Regions from separate parts of the Sinanaerobacter sp. ZZT-01 genome, predicted to be linked through region 3. Evidence: a T-box and tRNA genes for the amino acid it is inferred to sense, from the RefSeq annotation. Region 3 holds a T-box; the other regions hold tRNA genes.
The links. A T-box is a leader RNA that pairs with one kind of tRNA and senses whether it is charged. The one in region 3 lies ahead of ileS (isoleucine--tRNA ligase), so its partner is inferred to be a tRNA-Ile.
Positions count from the first base shown of each region.

Region 1: it has a tRNA-Ile gene. The T-box ahead of ileS (isoleucine--tRNA ligase) is inferred to sense a tRNA for this amino acid. The anticodon was not compared.
Region 2: it has a tRNA-Ile gene. The T-box ahead of ileS (isoleucine--tRNA ligase) is inferred to sense a tRNA for this amino acid. The anticodon was not compared.

Region 1 is NZ_CP141728.1:1,862,188-1,868,667, reverse strand. Features, by position in the region: rRNA gene U5921_RS08960 (23S ribosomal RNA) at 1-2,771, opposite strand, end outside; tRNA gene U5921_RS08955 (tRNA-Ile) at 3,168-3,244, opposite strand; rRNA gene U5921_RS08950 (16S ribosomal RNA) at 3,420-4,939, opposite strand; gene U5921_RS08945 (lysine exporter LysO family protein) at 5,931-6,480, opposite strand, start outside.
Region 2 is NZ_CP141728.1:2,167,273-2,173,752, forward strand. Features, by position in the region: rRNA gene U5921_RS10390 (16S ribosomal RNA) at 1-1,360, shown strand, start outside; tRNA gene U5921_RS10395 (tRNA-Ile) at 1,536-1,612, shown strand; rRNA gene U5921_RS10400 (23S ribosomal RNA) at 2,009-4,898, shown strand; rRNA gene rrf (5S ribosomal RNA) at 5,047-5,163, shown strand; gene U5921_RS10410 (hypothetical protein) at 5,840-6,480, opposite strand, start outside.
Region 3 is NZ_CP141728.1:3,295,737-3,302,216, reverse strand. Features, by position in the region: gene U5921_RS15875 (hypothetical protein) at 124-402, shown strand; gene U5921_RS15870 (4Fe-4S dicluster domain-containing protein) at 405-1,904, shown strand; gene U5921_RS15865 (4'-phosphopantetheinyl transferase family protein) at 1,975-2,547, shown strand; gene U5921_RS15860 (regulatory protein RecX) at 2,560-3,033, shown strand; T-box leader at 3,108-3,351, shown strand; gene ileS (isoleucine--tRNA ligase) at 3,451-6,480, shown strand, end outside.

The sequences.
Region 1 (6,480 bases), 1.4 Mb from region 3:
TCTTGTGGGGGGCTTCGCACTTAGATGCTTTCAGCGCTTATCCCTTCCATACTTAGCTACCCAGCCGTGCCCTTGGCAGAACAACTGGTACACCAGAGGTATGTCCATCCCGGTCCTCTCGTACTAAGGACAGCTCCACTCAAATTTCCGACGCCCACAGCGGATAGGGACCGAACTGTCTCACGACGTTCTGAACCCAGCTCGCGTACCTCTTTAATGGGCGAACAGCCCAACCCTTGGGACCTACTTCAGCCCCAGGATGAGACGAGCCGACATCGAGGTGCCAAACACCCCCGTCGATGTGGACTCTTGGGGGGTATAAGCCTGTTATCCCCGGGGTAGCTTTTATCCGTTGAGCGATGGCCCTTCCACTCGGTACCACCGGATCACTAAGCCCGACTTTCGTCCCTGCTCGACTTGTTGGTCTCGCAGTCAAGCTCCCTTTTGCCTTTACACTCTTCGCGCGATTTCCGACCGCGCTGAGGGAACCTTTGGGCGCCTCCGTTACTCTTTAGGAGGCGACCGCCCCAGTCAAACTGCCCGCCTGACACTGTCCCAGTACTGGTTCACAGCACGTGGTTAGAACTTCAATGTTACAAGGGTGGTATCCCAAAGGTGGCTCCTCTAATACTGGCGTACTAGATTCTTAGCCTCCCACCTATTCTGTACATGCAACACCGAAATCCAATATCAAGCTGCAGTAAAGCTCCACGGGGTCTTTCCGTCCTGCTGCGGGTAACCGGCATCTTTACCGGTACTACAATTTCACCGAGTCTATTGTTGAGACAGTGCCCAGATCGTTACGCCTTTCGTGCGGGTCGGAACTTACCCGACAAGGAATTTCGCTACCTTAGGACCGTTATAGTTACGGCCGCCGTTTACTGGGGCTTAAGTTCTGTGCTTCGATTGCTCTGACACTTCCCCTTAACCTTCCAGCACCGGGCAGGCGTCAGCCCCTATACTTCAGCTTTCGCTTTAGCAGAGACCTGTGTTTTTGGTAAACAGTCGCCTGGGCCTTTTCACTGCGACCACATTTCTGTGGTTCCCCTTCTCCCGAAGTTACGGGGTTATTTTGCCGAGTTCCTTAACAATAGTTCTCTCGCTCGCCTTAGGATTCTCTCCTCATCTACCTGTGTCGGTTTGCGGTACGGGCACCTACGATCTCGCTAGCGGCTTTTCTTGACAGTGTGAAATCAGTTGCTTCGGTACTTTATTTCCCTCCCCATCACGCCTCAGAATTGTTACGGCGGATTTGCCTACCATAACTCCCTTGACGCTTAGACACGCTCTACCAACGGCGTGCTCAACTTATCCTTCTGTGTCCCCACTTCGCTCAAACGATTTTCGGTGGTACAGGAATCTCAACCTGTTGTCCATCGCCTACAGCGTTCGCTCTCGGCTTAGGCCCCGACTAACCCTGAGTGGACGAACCTTCCTCAGGAAACCTTAGATTTTCGGCGGGTAGGATTCTCACCTACCTCTCGCTACTCATGCCAACATTCTCTCTTGTATACAGTCCAGCTCGCCTTACAGCTCACCTTCTGCCCGTATACAATGCTCCTCTACCAATTGCCTAAGCAATTCCAAAGCTTCGGTAGTAAGTTTTAGCCCCGTTTATCTTCGGCGCAGAGCCACTCGACTAGTGAGCTATTACGCACTCTTTAAATGAGTGGCTGCTTCTAAGCCAACATCCTAGTTGTCTATGCAGCTCCACATCCTTTTCCACTTAACTTACATTTTGGGACCTTAGCTGTTGGTCTGGGCTGTTTCCCTTTCGACTATGAAACTTATCTCACATAGTCTGACTCCCAAGTATAATACTGCGGCATTCGGAGTTTGATAGTCTTCGGTAACCGGTGAAGGCCCCTAGGACATTCAGTGCTCTACCTCCGCGTATCTTTCCTTGAGGCTAGCCCTAAAGCTATTTCGAGGAGAACCAGCTATCTCCGGGTTCGATTGGAATTTCACCGCTATCCACACGTCATCCCAGCCTTTTTCAACAGACATGGGTTCGGTCCTCCATATCCTTTTACGGATACTTCAACCTGCACATGGATAGGTCACCCGGTTTCGGGTCTACAGCATACAACTCATCGCCCTATTCAGACTCGCTTTCGCTTCGGCTCCGGTGCTGAACACCTTAACCTCGCTGCATACCATAACTCGTTGGCCCGTTCTACAAAAAGTACATGGTCACTTGCGCTCCCATTGCTTGTAAGCATAAGGTTTCAGGTTCTTTTTCACTCCCCTTCCGGGGTTCTTTTCACCTTTCCCTCACGGTACTATTCTCTATCGGTCACTAGGTAGTATTTAGCCTTGGGGGGTGGGCCCCCCTGCTTCCCACCAGGTTTCACGTGCCTGGTGGTACTCTGGTGCCACTCTTTACTCGATTCATTTCGTCTACAGGACTCTTACCTTCTACGGTCGGCCTTTCCATGCCGCTTCGACTATCAATCTTGTAAGTGATGAGTGGTCCACAACCCCGGATAAATCCGGTTTGGGCTCTTCCCCGTTCGCTCGCCGCTACTGAGGGAATCGATGTTTCTTTCTCTTCCTCCGGGTACTTAGATGTTTCAGTTCCCCGGGTTACCTTCTCTATACCTATTTGATTCAGTATAGGATACTTGCGCATTACCACAAGTGGGTTGCCCCATTCGGAAATCTACGGATTAACGGTTATTTGCACCTGCCCGTAGCTTATCGCAGCTTGTCACGTCCTTCTTCGGCTCCTAGTGCCAAGGCATCCGCCTTATGCTCTTATTCACTTGACCTAAGTGAATCGTCCACTGAGTAATGTGGACTTATTTTTTACTATGTTAAAAAACTTAGTAATTCTGGTTTCTCGGTTCAATTAATTTGAAATTGTAGTAAATACCCAGTCAGCTTCTCTTTCACTTCCTCTTTCGATTCCATGCTCGAAAAGACTGTCTTAGTTTTTACTTTATTTTTTTGCCTTTGTCTTACTTGCTTGACTATGTTCCGCCGTAGAATTCTACAAACTAAAGTTTGTGAATTCCTGACGAAGCACGTTCTAACATTTCCTACGGAAACGTAAGACAAGTGCACTTCGATTTCGTCTTAATTTGAATTTTAAGATTTACATTGTTCAGTTTTCAAGGTACGTTCGGTTACTTGCGCAACCTATTTCTCTGTATAACAATACAAAGTGGTGGGCTTGGGAGGACTCGAACCTCCGACCTCACGCTTATCAGGCGTGCGCTCTAACCACCTGAGCTACAAGCCCCTGCTAGTTTTATTGTAACCTAGCTATGACATCGTCGCTCCTGCTCGCTTACATACAATTGTATGCGCACTCCGCTTTCGCTTTCTCAGTCTACGCCATCTTACAATATTCCTGCGCAGCCTATTGCCCGCTAGTTTTATATAAACTCATAGTGTAGAAATTGTAGTCTCCTTAGAAAGGAGGTGATCCAGCCGCACCTTCCGATACGGCTACCTTGTTACGACTTCACCCCAGTCATTGATTTCGCCTTAGGTAATCTATTTCTCGACCAACTTCGGGCGCCCCCAACTTCCATGGTGTGACGGGCGGTGTGTACAAGACCCGGGAACGCATTCACCGCGGCATTCTGATCCGCGATTACTAGCAACTCCAACTTCATGTAGGCGAGTTTCAGCCTACAATCCGAACTGGGACCGGTTTTAGAGTTTTGCTCTTCCTCACGAATTTGCTTCTCTCTGTACCGGCCATTGTAGCACGTGTGTAGCCCAGAACATAAGGGGCATGATGATTTGACGTCATCCCCACCTTCCTCCGAGTTATCCCCGGCAGTCTCACTAGAGTGCCCAGCCGAACTGCTGGCAACTAATGACAAGGGTTGCGCTCGTTGCGGGACTTAACCCAACATCTCACGACACGAGCTGACGACAACCATGCACCACCTGTCTCCTCTGCCCCGAAGGGAAGCCTCGATTAAGAGACGGTCAGAGGGATGTCAAGTCCTGGTAAGGTTCTTCGCGTTGCTTCGAATTAAACCACATGCTCCGCTGCTTGTGCGGGTCCCCGTCAATTCCTTTGAGTTTCACACTTGCGTGCGTACTCCCCAGGCGGAGCACTTAATGCGTTAACTACGGCACCGAAGGATCGCTCCCCCGACACCTAGTGCTCATCGTTTACGGCGTGGACTACCAGGGTATCTAATCCTGTTTGCTCCCCACGCTTTCGTACCTCAGTGTCAGTTACAGTCCAGAAAGCCGCCTTCGCCACTGGTGTTCCTCCTAATATCTACGCATTTCACCGCTACACTAGGAATTCCGCTTTCCTCTCCTGCACTCAAGCCATGCAGTTCGTAAGGCTAACAATGGTTGAGCCATTGCCTTTCACCCCACGCTTACATAACCACCTACGTACTCTTTACGCCCAATAATTCCGGATAACGCTCGCCCCCTACGTATTACCGCGGCTGCTGGCACGTAGTTAGCCGGGGCTTCCTCCAAGGGTACCGTCATTTTTTTCTTCCCCTTGGACAGAGCTTTACGACCCGAAGGCCTTCCTCGCTCACGCGGCGTTGCTGCATCAGGCTTGCGCCCATTGTGCAATATTCCCCACTGCTGCCTCCCGTAGGAGTTTGGACCGTGTCTCAGTTCCAATGTGGCCGATTACCCTCTCAGGTCGGCTACTGATCGCTGCCTTGGTGAGCCGTTACCTCACCAACTAACTAATCAGACGCAGGCCCATCTCATACCGATAAATCTTTGACGAAAGTGTCATGTGACACTCACATGTTATGAGGTATTAATCCCGGTTTCCCGAGGCTATCCCTCTGTATGAGGCAGGTTGCCTACGCGTTACTCACCCGTCCGCCGCTTTCCTCTCACTCATTCGACCGAAGTTTCATTCGTGAGCTTCTCGCTCGACTTGCATGTGTTAGGCACGCCGCCAGCGTTCATCCTGAGCCAGGATCAAACTCTTAATCAATTTGGTATCTAAACGTTCCTTTCGGAACCTTCAAATCTAGCTCAGCTAAACGCATTGCGTTTTGCTTGGTTTCATTTTCATAATTGCTCGAACCCCTAACAAAATTCGTTTCACAAATTTTAGTAGGTGTCGTACAGAAATCTCATCAACTTTAGTTGATAGAGATTTTTCAGTTACGAATCTGAAATTATTGTTTTTAAGAAATTGTACGAAGATCCATTCAATTCATTGAATGTTTCTTACCAATCTTTTGCAGATTGTTTTTGTACTTAAGTCTTTTTCGTCTCTGTCAGTTTGCACTGTTTCGACGTTTGAGATTTATTTAAAAATCTCTTGACTCAATTTCTACACTATGGAGTTTTCAAGGTTCATCCCTTTCTTCTTTTATGCCGAGCATACTTTCCGAAAGGTCTCAGACTGAAAAATGTTTCAAATTCTTTTGTCCATCTTCTTCGTCCGATGCACTATTTTCAAGTGCTGCTCCGTATTGACGAAGCTTTTTTATTATAGCTTGCTGTGCTCATTTTGTCAACTGCTTTTTTCTGTTTTTCAACTTTTTTCGCAATTGCTTTGTGTATGTTGTAAAACCACTTTCGCACTTTCAAACTCACACTCTTTCACAAGACAGCTTATCCATAATATCAATTTTCTTCCTATCTGTCAACTACTTTTTCGATTTTATTCGACTTTTTTCGTTTGCACATCTGTTTATAAAAGAACCAGTCAAGGACTTTAGATATTCATCTGTGCGAGACAGCTTTAATAGAATAGCAAAGTATGCCTTCTCTGTCAACTACTTTTCTTATCTTTTTTCCATTTTTTTATAATTTAATTAAAAGATGCTTTAAGATGCTTTTCTTTCCCTTATATTGCGATAAATCCTACATTCATTATCCCGTTCCCAGTATATCTTTTCCAAAATATAAAACTATATACATATTTTTATTAAAAAGAGACTATTAAAATGCATTCTCAGAACAACGCAACATTCTCATTGCTGTATTGCATATAATGCAGGAAGTAAAAGTGGTACTAAGAAGGTCAATATTGTTCCAGTTATTAAAGTGACAAGTCCAAGCTCTGCACCCACGAACTTTGTTACTGGAGCAAGCATCGTATCCATATTCCCAGATGCCCCTCCGGCAATGGGGCTTCCTTTGCTTATCTTAATTAAAATAGGCATGAATAATATCGTAAAAAACTCACGTAATACATTTACCAAGAACCCATAGGTTCCAATCTCAACACCATAAGCTTGTGTCATATAAGCACCGGTAATACTATAAAAACTCATCCCTGCCGCCGACATTACAGAAACGTTAAAGGGTATATGAAGCAGGATTCCAGAGACAATTCCGCCAATTAAGCTGCCTGCTAAAATAGCGACTGGTAACCAAATCACCTTAAAGCCCAACTCTTTAATAAAGAGAAAAACCTCCCTGTTTGAACCCTGATTAATTCCTACACAAATATAAAGAATAATTAGAAAAATCGTAAAAATAAAGTTTACATCAAACCCTTCTAGCTTTTTTCTTAGCAAA
Region 2 (6,480 bases), 1.1 Mb from region 3:
TAGCCTCGGGAAACCGGGATTAATACCTCATAACATGTGAGTGTCACATGACACTTTCGTCAAAGATTTATCGGTATGAGATGGGCCTGCGTCTGATTAGTTAGTTGGTGAGGTAACGGCTCACCAAGGCAGCGATCAGTAGCCGACCTGAGAGGGTAATCGGCCACATTGGAACTGAGACACGGTCCAAACTCCTACGGGAGGCAGCAGTGGGGAATATTGCACAATGGGCGCAAGCCTGATGCAGCAACGCCGCGTGAGCGAGGAAGGCCTTCGGGTCGTAAAGCTCTGTCCAAGGGGAAGAAAAAAATGACGGTACCCTTGGAGGAAGCCCCGGCTAACTACGTGCCAGCAGCCGCGGTAATACGTAGGGGGCGAGCGTTATCCGGAATTATTGGGCGTAAAGAGTACGTAGGTGGTTATGTAAGCGTGGGGTGAAAGGCAATGGCTCAACCATTGTTAGCCTTACGAACTGCATGGCTTGAGTGCAGGAGAGGAAAGCGGAATTCCTAGTGTAGCGGTGAAATGCGTAGATATTAGGAGGAACACCAGTGGCGAAGGCGGCTTTCTGGACTGTAACTGACACTGAGGTACGAAAGCGTGGGGAGCAAACAGGATTAGATACCCTGGTAGTCCACGCCGTAAACGATGAGCACTAGGTGTCGGGGGAGCGATCCTTCGGTGCCGTAGTTAACGCATTAAGTGCTCCGCCTGGGGAGTACGCACGCAAGTGTGAAACTCAAAGGAATTGACGGGGACCCGCACAAGCAGCGGAGCATGTGGTTTAATTCGAAGCAACGCGAAGAACCTTACCAGGACTTGACATCCCTCTGACCGTCTCTTAATCGAGGCTTCCCTTCGGGGCAGAGGAGACAGGTGGTGCATGGTTGTCGTCAGCTCGTGTCGTGAGATGTTGGGTTAAGTCCCGCAACGAGCGCAACCCTTGTCATTAGTTGCCAGCAGTTCGGCTGGGCACTCTAGTGAGACTGCCGGGGATAACTCGGAGGAAGGTGGGGATGACGTCAAATCATCATGCCCCTTATGTTCTGGGCTACACACGTGCTACAATGGCCGGTACAGAGAGAAGCAAATTCGTGAGGAAGAGCAAAACTCTAAAACCGGTCCCAGTTCGGATTGTAGGCTGAAACTCGCCTACATGAAGTTGGAGTTGCTAGTAATCGCGGATCAGAATGCCGCGGTGAATGCGTTCCCGGGTCTTGTACACACCGCCCGTCACACCATGGAAGTTGGGGGCGCCCGAAGTTGGTCGAGAAATAGATTACCTAAGGCGAAATCAATGACTGGGGTGAAGTCGTAACAAGGTAGCCGTATCGGAAGGTGCGGCTGGATCACCTCCTTTCTAAGGAGACTACAATTTCTACACTATGAGTTTATATAAAACTAGCGGGCAATAGGCTGCGCAGGAATATTGTAAGATGGCGTAGACTGAGAAAGCGAAAGCGGAGTGCGCATACAATTGTATGTAAGCGAGCAGGAGCGACGATGTCATAGCTAGGTTACAATAAAACTAGCAGGGGCTTGTAGCTCAGGTGGTTAGAGCGCACGCCTGATAAGCGTGAGGTCGGAGGTTCGAGTCCTCCCAAGCCCACCACTTTGTATTGTTATACAGAGAAATAGGTTGCGCAAGTAACCGAACGTACCTTGAAAACTGAACAATGTAAATCTTAAAATTCAAATTAAGACGAAATCGAAGTGCACTTGTCTTACGTTTCCGTAGGAAATGTTAGAACGTGCTTCGTCAGGAATTCACAAACTTTAGTTTGTAGAATTCTACGGCGGAACATAGTCAAGCAAGTAAGACAAAGGCAAAAAAATAAAGTAAAAACTAAGACAGTCTTTTCGAGCATGGAATCGAAAGAGGAAGTGAAAGAGAAGCTGACTGGGTATTTACTACAATTTCAAATTAATTGAACCGAGAAACCAGAATTACTAAGTTTTTTAACATAGTAAAAAATAAGTCCACATTACTCAGTGGACGATTCACTTAGGTCAAGTGAATAAGAGCATAAGGCGGATGCCTTGGCACTAGGAGCCGAAGAAGGACGTGACAAGCTGCGATAAGCTACGGGCAGGTGCAAATAACCGTTAATCCGTAGATTTCCGAATGGGGCAACCCACTTGTGGTAATGCGCAAGTATCCTATACTGAATCAAATAGGTATAGAGAAGGTAACCCGGGGAACTGAAACATCTAAGTACCCGGAGGAAGAGAAAGAAACATCGATTCCCTCAGTAGCGGCGAGCGAACGGGGAAGAGCCCAAACCGGATTTATCCGGGGTTGTGGACCACTCATCACTTACAAGATTGATAGTCGAAGCGGCATGGAAAGGCCGACCGTAGAAGGTAAGAGTCCTGTAGACGAAATGAATCGAGTAAAGAGTGGCACCAGAGTACCACCAGGCACGTGAAACCTGGTGGGAAGCAGGGGGGCCCACCCCCCAAGGCTAAATACTACCTAGTGACCGATAGAGAATAGTACCGTGAGGGAAAGGTGAAAAGAACCCCGGAAGGGGAGTGAAAAAGAACCTGAAACCTTATGCTTACAAGCAATGGGAGCGCAAGTGACCATGTACTTTTTGTAGAACGGGCCAACGAGTTATGGTATGCAGCGAGGTTAAGGTGTTCAGCACCGGAGCCGAAGCGAAAGCGAGTCTGAATAGGGCGATGAGTTGTATGCTGTAGACCCGAAACCGGGTGACCTATCCATGTGCAGGTTGAAGTATCCGTAAAAGGATATGGAGGACCGAACCCATGTCTGTTGAAAAAGGCTGGGATGACGTGTGGATAGCGGTGAAATTCCAATCGAACCCGGAGATAGCTGGTTCTCCTCGAAATAGCTTTAGGGCTAGCCTCAAGGAAAGATACGCGGAGGTAGAGCACTGAATGTCCTAGGGGCCTTCACCGGTTACCGAAGACTATCAAACTCCGAATGCCGCAGTATTATACTTGGGAGTCAGACTATGTGAGATAAGTTTCATAGTCGAAAGGGAAACAGCCCAGACCAACAGCTAAGGTCCCAAAATGTAAGTTAAGTGGAAAAGGATGTGGAGCTGCATAGACAACTAGGATGTTGGCTTAGAAGCAGCCACTCATTTAAAGAGTGCGTAATAGCTCACTAGTCGAGTGGCTCTGCGCCGAAGATAAACGGGGCTAAAACTTACTACCGAAGCTTTGGAATTGCTTAGGCAATTGGTAGAGGAGCATTGTATACGGGCAGAAGGTGAGCTGTAAGGCGAGCTGGACTGTATACAAGAGAGAATGTTGGCATGAGTAGCGAGAGGTAGGTGAGAATCCTACCCGCCGAAAATCTAAGGTTTCCTGAGGAAGGTTCGTCCACTCAGGGTTAGTCGGGGCCTAAGCCGAGAGCGAACGCTGTAGGCGATGGACAACAGGTTGAGATTCCTGTACCACCGAAAATCGTTTGAGCGAAGTGGGGACACAGAAGGATAAGTTGAGCACGCCGTTGGTAGAGCGTGTCTAAGCGTCAAGGGAGTTATGGTAGGCAAATCCGCCGTAACAATTCTGAGGCGTGATGGGGAGGGAAATAAAGTACCGAAGCAACTGATTTCACACTGTCAAGAAAAGCCGCTAGCGAGATCGTAGGTGCCCGTACCGCAAACCGACACAGGTAGATGAGGAGAGAATCCTAAGGCGAGCGAGAGAACTATTGTTAAGGAACTCGGCAAAATAACCCCGTAACTTCGGGAGAAGGGGAACCACAGAAATGTGGTCGCAGTGAAAAGGCCCAGGCGACTGTTTACCAAAAACACAGGTCTCTGCTAAAGCGAAAGCTGAAGTATAGGGGCTGACGCCTGCCCGGTGCTGGAAGGTTAAGGGGAAGTGTCAGAGCAATCGAAGCACAGAACTTAAGCCCCAGTAAACGGCGGCCGTAACTATAACGGTCCTAAGGTAGCGAAATTCCTTGTCGGGTAAGTTCCGACCCGCACGAAAGGCGTAACGATCTGGGCACTGTCTCAACAATAGACTCGGTGAAATTGTAGTACCGGTAAAGATGCCGGTTACCCGCAGCAGGACGGAAAGACCCCGTGGAGCTTTACTGCAGCTTGATATTGGATTTCGGTGTTGCATGTACAGAATAGGTGGGAGGCTAAGAATCTAGTACGCCAGTATTAGAGGAGCCACCTTTGGGATACCACCCTTGTAACATTGAAGTTCTAACCACGTGCTGTGAACCAGTACTGGGACAGTGTCAGGCGGGCAGTTTGACTGGGGCGGTCGCCTCCTAAAGAGTAACGGAGGCGCCCAAAGGTTCCCTCAGCGCGGTCGGAAATCGCGCGAAGAGTGTAAAGGCAAAAGGGAGCTTGACTGCGAGACCAACAAGTCGAGCAGGGACGAAAGTCGGGCTTAGTGATCCGGTGGTACCGAGTGGAAGGGCCATCGCTCAACGGATAAAAGCTACCCCGGGGATAACAGGCTTATACCCCCCAAGAGTCCACATCGACGGGGGTGTTTGGCACCTCGATGTCGGCTCGTCTCATCCTGGGGCTGAAGTAGGTCCCAAGGGTTGGGCTGTTCGCCCATTAAAGAGGTACGCGAGCTGGGTTCAGAACGTCGTGAGACAGTTCGGTCCCTATCCGCTGTGGGCGTCGGAAATTTGAGTGGAGCTGTCCTTAGTACGAGAGGACCGGGATGGACATACCTCTGGTGTACCAGTTGTTCTGCCAAGGGCACGGCTGGGTAGCTAAGTATGGAAGGGATAAGCGCTGAAAGCATCTAAGTGCGAAGCCCCCCACAAGAATAGATTTCCTTCAGTTTACTGATAAGACCCGTGAGAGACTATCACGTTGATAGGTCGGAGGTGTAAGTATGGTAACATATTCAGCTGACCGATACTAATAGGTCGAACGCTTGACCAATGGTTTCAAGAAAGTAACGAAGAAAAGATTACATTGTTTAGTTTTGAGGGTACATGAGCCTGTGCCATTTAAGAATTAAATGGATGACAGACTTGTGCAAGAAATTCAACAAACTTGTTTGTTAGAATTTTATTGCCTAACCTTCATATCTGGTGACTATAGCAAGGAGGTCACACCTGTTCCCATATCGAACACAGTAGTTAAGCTCCTTTGCGCTGATGGTACTTGGCGGGCAGCTGCCTGGGAGAGTAGGACGTCGCCAGTTTTACAAAAAGAAGTTATCTTTTGATAGCTTCTTTTTTTTATGTCAGGAATCTATTTTTTACTGAAAGGGTAACAGCCAAGTACCTACCTAATTCTAATAGGTGGGAAGGTGCCCATTTTGCGCAAGCTTTAGCTGCAATGGAAAATGGGACAGCGAAGCGAATGAAATGAGCGTAGGAGAGAGCCGGAGGCGAACGTTGCCTGGGAGAGTAGGACGTCGCCAGTTTTACAAAAAGCGAACTTGGAAAAACTAAGTTCGCTTTTTTATACGGATTTAAAGTAAAACAGGACAGCAGGGAGAAGCGGAAGCTTCGAGTCGGAGAGACGTGAAAAGCACGGAACGTTGCCAGTTTTACAAAAAGAAGTTATCTTTTGATAGCTTCTTTTTTTTTATGTCAAGAATCTATTTTTTACTCAAGCATTAATGATTTCAAGAATAATTTACTTCCGGGTATGGCGGTTGCATGGAGGAGGGAGAGAAACTTGAACAAGAACAGAAAAAAGAAAACGGTCAGCGGTAAGCTGACCGTGTAAAAAGCGTCCGAAGGGCGTAGCCACAGAATGAAATTCTGTGTTCAAGGGGAATGAAGGTGCTTCCCTCAACAAGTATTGCTTGCTACAATATGCTTACCCCCTAAATTCTAGGGTTGGTTTGCCAATACTGCTACTTTGTCTGCCTAAAAGTATCCCCTCAAGTTTAATGTTTGACCATTAAACTTCAATGGAGTATCCACTATTCTATGCGATCTTTCCATCTGTGACGCAAAGAAGTTGAGACTGGAATTACCATCAAAGATAGAAGTGCTGCTGGCGTGTTCAGTAAACACTTTCCCACCAGTCATATCGGCATAGGCGCTTTCTACTTTCTGGTTCATTCCATTCAGTATCTTGGAGGCATTTTCTAACGCTTCCATAATTTCTTGAGGGTCGCCAGAAAAATTGGAAAGTCCTAAAGATTCAGCTGTAATAGAGTCAAGCTGGTTTCCGATTACCTTAGATGCCAGCCCACCTGACAGCTCATCATACTCGTCCACTGCAGATTGGTGTGGATGAATATGACTTTGCAGGATATCTGTATAATCTGTTTGAATACTATGCTTGTAGTTATGCAAATATGTTTCGGCAAGCTCTTTTGTCATATTGGGATCACTGTGAGTACCAGTGCCATTCAAATATTCTTCAAGCTCGTGAATTTTTGACATTGTGTACTTTAATTTTGATTTTGCATGGTCGATAATATCGGAAGCAGTCTTTATGCCATTTCTCTGCTCCGAAAGGGCATTTTCAGCCCATTGTTCTTTGGTAATTCCGGCTGAAT
Region 3 (6,480 bases):
TTTATGGCTGATTGTGGGGTTGACGATAAGACTTATAGCTTGTATAATAGAATGGCTTATAAGATTCGGGAAAATCGAATTTACAGACAGAAAAACACAAAAGTGCTAGGAAGGAGACTGCATATGATGGTAGAAGATATAAAAGTCGAGATTTGTGTTTGCACAGAATGTGTGATGCGAGGCGCAATGGATTTGGTCGAGTCCGTAGAAAGCTTAAAAAAATTAAAAAGATATTTTGGTTTTGAAGGTAATATTAACGTAGAAATGAGTAAATGCTTAGGTCATAAAGAAGACGGGCATCATTCTTTAGTTGCTGCGATTAATGGAAAAGTAATGGAAAATGCAGATAGCGAAAGCGTAATGGAAAAAGTAATTGGGATGATAAAGAAGGACGTGAAGTAATCTTGAGAGGTATTTATACACCGGTAACGAACATTAGAAGACAGGTATTTGCAGAAGTTGCAAAATTGGCGTATGAAGGCGGAGACTATTCTCGTGTTGAAGAAATTCCCTTCCGGATAATTCCGGGAGAAGTACCCACATATCGAGATAGTATATTTTTAGAAAGAGCGATTATCGGAGAGCGAATTCGCTTGGCGATTGGTCTTTCTCTATATCCACCAGATCAACCAACCCATATTTCAAAAGGTGTGGAAGAAAGTGCTATTGCTGAGAAGGTGTATGAACCGCCTCTCATTAATGTCATTCCTTTTGCATGCAATGCATGCAAAGAAAAAAGTGTCCAAGTGACAGATAATTGCAGAGGGTGTTTAGCTCATCCATGTACATCAGTCTGTCCAGTAAAGGCAATCAGTATTCAAGATGGAAAGTCTGTCATTGATGATGACAAATGCATTCGATGCGGACGCTGCGTCGATATCTGTCCTTACCATGCAATTGTAAAATTTAATCGGCCTTGCGCTGCTGCTTGTGGCGTGGATGCGATTGAAAGCGACCATCTTGGACGCGCTAAAATAAACTATGATAAGTGTGTCTCTTGTGGAATGTGCTTAGTGAATTGTCCGTTTGGAGCAATTGCGGATAAATCACAATTATTTCAATTGATACAAGCAATCAAAAATGGTGAAGATGTTATTGCGGCAATTGCTCCTGCTTTTGTCGGGCAATTTGGTCCGCTTGCGACGCCAGAAAGAGTGAAAGCAGCTCTTAAGCTTTTAGGCTTTTCTAAAGTAGTTGAAGTGGCGATTGGAGCGGATTTGGGTGCAGTCGAAGAGGCACATCACTACATCCATAAGGTTGCCAGCGGAGAAGAACCATTTTTGGCAACCTCTTGCTGTCCTGCTTGGTCAGTTATGGCGAAGAGAGATTTTCCGGAAATTGCACCCTATGTTTCTGGATCACTGACTCCTATGGTAGCTACGGCTCGCCTTGTTAAACAAAAAAATCCGAACTCCAAAGTTGTTTTCATTGGACCTTGCGCTGCGAAAAAGCTGGAAGCTTCGAGAAGGTCGGTTCGCAGTGATGTGGATTTTGTCATTACCTTTGAAGAGTTGATGGGTATGTTTGTTGCAAAAGGGATAGAGTTTGGAGATATTGAGACAGATGAAGTTTTTGATGATGCAACTTATGGCGGACGCGGATACAGCGTAGCAGGCGGGGTTGCAGAAGCAATTGCAGATTGTGTCGACAGCTTGTATCCGGATAGTGCCATCAAGCTTGACCGTGCAGAAGGATTAAGGGAATGTGCAAAGATGCTTCGTATTGCAAAAGCTGGGAAAAGAGACGGCTACCTATTGGAAGGGATGGCTTGCCCAGGTGGATGCGTCGGCGGTGCGGGAACAATGATGTCCTTTGCAAAAGCATCGGCCGCAGTGAAAGAATTTCAAAATGCCAGTGAAGAAAAGCTTGCGATAGAAAGTAAGTATGTGAAACAAAAAGAGTAACGAAAAAAACGCAGACAAGTTTTGTCTGCGTCTTTTTTAGAAAAGGATGCGTTTGAAGGAGATGCGAACAGTGTATCTGTATTATAGAGAAAATAAAAATCAAGAGGAAAGCCAAGGCCTGTTAAAAGAGGCATTAAGAAAACACGCCAGAAAAAAAGGGCTGCAGGAGTTTCTTCAATCAGAGATTTGTGTGTCAAAAGGAATACATGGAAAACCTTACATAGAGCAGCCATGCATGGATAACCTTCATTTTTCTATTTCTCATACAGGAATTTATTGGGTTTGCCTGATCGACGGTGGAGAAGTTGGAGTTGATATTGAAAATAAAACTCGGAATCTCTCTGAGGCTCGTATTTTAAACATTGCACGACGCTTCTTTTCTGAGGAAGAATTAAATGCTGTAAAAAAGCAGGGAAAAGAGACCTTTTATCAGATATGGGTAAGAAAGGAAGCTTTTATCAAATGCAAAGGCACTGGACTTTCAGAAAACTTAAAAAGTTTTTCTGCAATAGATGAAGATGGGAATTATAAGAAAACGATTAAAGGGCTTTGGGTTCAATCGCTTCCTTTACCGATACCGGTTTATGGAGCTTACTGTAGCGCTCTGAAAGAAGCGCAGATACAGCATATAGAAAATTTTTAAGAGGAATAGAGCATGCAAAAAGAAAAAACAAGTTTTACAAAGAGTGCAAAAGAAGAAGCTATGAATTATTTAGGATATCGGGATCACAGTGTCTTAGAAGTAAAAAACCGTTTAAAACAAAAAGAATATTGTGAACATGAAATAGAAGAATGTATAAAATTCCTTGAGGAAAGTGGGTTTGTCAATGATCAACGTTATTGCGAAGCATATCTTCGTTATGCACTTGGCAAAGGGAAAGGACCGTTGAGACTGCGTCAGGAGCTTTTAAAAAAAGGTATAAAGGAAGAGACGATTCAAGAGTGCATGAAAGAAAATATCGATGAAGAGCTTCTGTTTTCTAATGCAATGAAGCAGGTGAATAAAATAACAGGAGATGTTGCTATTGATAAAAAAATGCTTTCAAAATTGGGCAGAAGATTGTCTTATTTAGGCTATCCCGCAGAATTGGTTTATCGTATTTTAAATCAGATTCGTGGTAGCGATTGATTAAGGAGACGGAAGAAAAGGATACAAAAGGTTGACAAGTCAATCGCCTTTCGTTACAATAAAAGAGTTATAGGTAAAAAGCGATGACGGAGATAGTACACTGTATGCATAACACCTTACAGAGAGGCATTGATGGTGAGAAAATGCCGGAAAGCAGCAGGCGGAAGATCACTCCACAGCTGATTTTTTGAACCCCTCAAGGGACGTAGCGCACTTGAAGGCAGTAGGAAAGTCCGTCTCTGTGCGTTAAACGGAATAAAGTGGCAGGCATGCGTGCTTTGCTATTAGGGTGGTACCGCGGTTATAATCGTCCCTGAATTTTCATTTTGGAGAATTTAGGGATTTTTTTATAGGTTTAATGTAACGCATCTGTATTTTTACAGAAGTGCTGAAACATTTTTTAGAAAGGGAAAAAGCATGTTTAAAAATTTATCGGAAAAACCCATTGCTGAGTTACAAATGGAGCAGGCGGATCAGTGGGACAAAGAAAAATTATTGGATAAGTGTGTGTCAACAAGAGAAGGAAAGCCAGCTTTTATTTTTTATGAGGGACCTCCGACTGCAAATGGAAGACCGGGCATTCATCATGTCATTGCGAGAACATTAAAGGATTCAGTGTGCCGTCATAAAACGATGCAGGGGTATGCTGTGAATCGAAAAGCCGGATGGGATACACATGGATTGCCAGTCGAAATAGAGGTAGAAAAGCAGCTTCAAATGAACGGAAAGCAAGATATTGAAGAGTATGGGATCAAGGAGTTTAACCAAAAATGTAAAGAATCTGTATTCACTTATGAAAAGCAGTGGAGAGAAATGACAAAGCGTATGGGCTATCTCATTGATATGGATGATCCTTACATTACGCTAGACAATGATTATATTGAATCCGGCTGGTGGATTTTAAAGGAGTTCTTTAAGGCGGGGTTGATTTATGAAGGACATAAAATTCTCCCTTACTGCCCAAGATGTGGAACTGGACTTGCTTCTCACGAGGTTGCACAAGGATATAAAGAGGTAAAGGTAAATACCATCACTGCAAAGTTTAAGAGAAAGGATGCAGAAAATGAATATTTTCTTGCATGGACAACCACACCGTGGACTTTAGCTTCGAATGTAGCCTTAACGGTTGGACCGACAGTGGATTACATCAAAGCAGAGAAGGACGGGGAAATTTATTATGTGGCAAAATCCTTAGCAGATAAGGTTTTAGGAAAAAGCAAGGATGGGGAAGCTGAGTATAAAATTCTTTCAGAAATGAAAGGAAAAGACATGGAGTATATGGAATACGAGCAGCTGATGCCGTTTATAACTCCTGACAAAAAGGCATTTTTTATCACCTGTGCAGATTACGTTACCATTGAAGATGGCACAGGAATCGTGCACACAGCTCCTGCGTTCGGTGAAGATGACTACCAAACGGGAAGAAGATACGATCTGCCGGTTTTGAATCCAGTAGATGAAGAAGGAAAGTATACCGATACGCCTTGGAAGGGTATGTTTGTTATGGAGCCTGAGCTGGAGGTCAAGATCATCAAGTGGCTGGCTGCTGAAAATAAGATTTATACAAAAGAAAAGCTAGAGCACAATTATCCGCATTGCTGGCGTTGTAGCACACCTTTGATTTATTACGCAAAGCCAAGCTGGTACATTGAAATGACGAAGCTGAAAGAGCAGCTTGTTGCAAACAATAATACAGTGAATTGGTTCCCGGAATTTGTCGGTGAAGGACGATTTGGAAACTGGCTTGCAGAAGTCAAGGACTGGGCGATATCTAGAAACCGTTATTGGGGTACGCCGATTAATATCTGGCGTTGCGAATGTGGCCATTTAGAATCAGTAGGTTCAAGAGCAGAGCTTGCGGAACGGGCGATTGAGGACATTGATGACACAATCGAATTGCATCGTCCTTATGTGGATGAGGTTCATATCGAGTGCCCGGAATGCGGAAAGAAAATGAGTCGAATTCCGGAAGTAATGGATTGCTGGTTTGACAGCGGTGCAATGCCGTTTGCACAGAGACACTATCCATTTGAAAATAAAGAGCTGTTCGATGAAAAACTTTTTCCGGCTGATTTTATTTGTGAGGGAATTGACCAGACGAGAGGGTGGTTCTACTCGTTGCTTGCGATTTCTACCTTTATAAAAGGAAAGGCACCTTATAAAAATGTACTTGTAAATGATTTGATTTTAGATAAAACCGGAAAGAAGATGTCTAAGAGCAAGGGTAATACAGTAGACCCGTTCCAATTATTTGATAAATACGGTGCGGATGCAACAAGATGGTATTTGCTTTATGTGTCACCGGCATGGTCTCCGACTAAATTTGATGAAGAGGGATTGATTGAGATTCAGAGTAAATTCTTCGGTACGCTAAAGAATGTATATAATTTCTTTGTATTGTATTCCAACAATGACAAGATTAACGTGACTGATCTATCTGTGGATTATGAGAAACGACCGGAACTTGATCGATGGATTTTATCGAAATATAATAAACTCATAAAAGAAGCCATCTCTGAAATGGATCGCTATGATCATATGAAAGCAGTGCGCAAGATTCAAGAATTTGTGACGGAAGACTTATCGAATTGGTATATCCGAAGAGCACGAAGACGTTTCTATGCAGAGGAATTAAATGATGATAAAAAGTCTGTTTACCTGACAACGTATGAGATATTAACGGGTGTCGTACAGCTGGCTGCGCCATTTGCACCATTTATTACAGATGAGATCTATGGGAATTTAACTGGAGGGGAATCCGTGCACCTTTCTTTCTATCCAAAGGAAAAAGAAGAATTGATTGACGAAACGGTAGAGGAAAGAATGGATTTAGTTCGTGCAATTGTCGCGCTTGGACGAGGAATTAGAGAAAAAGAAAGAATCAAGGTGCGGCAGCCTCTGAAAGAAATTTTAATCGATGGAAAATATGAAGCATTGATTTCTGATATGACAGACTTGATTAAAGAAGAATTAAATGTAAAAAAAGTCGTATTTGAAAGCAAACTGGACGAATTCATTAATTACACGTTGAAGCCGAACTTTAAGGTGGCAGGTCCTGTGCTTGGCGGAAAAATTAAGAGCTTCGCTGGTGTCTTGATGAAACAGAATGCCGCTGAGCTGGTTTCAAATCTTGAACAAAATGAAACGTTTGATTTGGAAATCGATGGGGAAGTCTTTGCGATAACCAAGGAATATATCGATGTTAAGATTTCTGCAAAAGAAGGATTCACAGCTGCGATGGAAAATAATGTGTTTGTCATTTTAGAAACGACTATCACAGAGGAACTGATGTATGAAGGATTGGCAAGAGAATTGATTTCTAAAGTACAGCAGATGCGTAAGCAGAATGGCTTTGAGATGATGGATCATATCCATATCTTCTATCATGCGAATGAAGAAGTATCCAAAGCAATTGTAAAATTTGAAGATTATATTAAAAAGGAGACT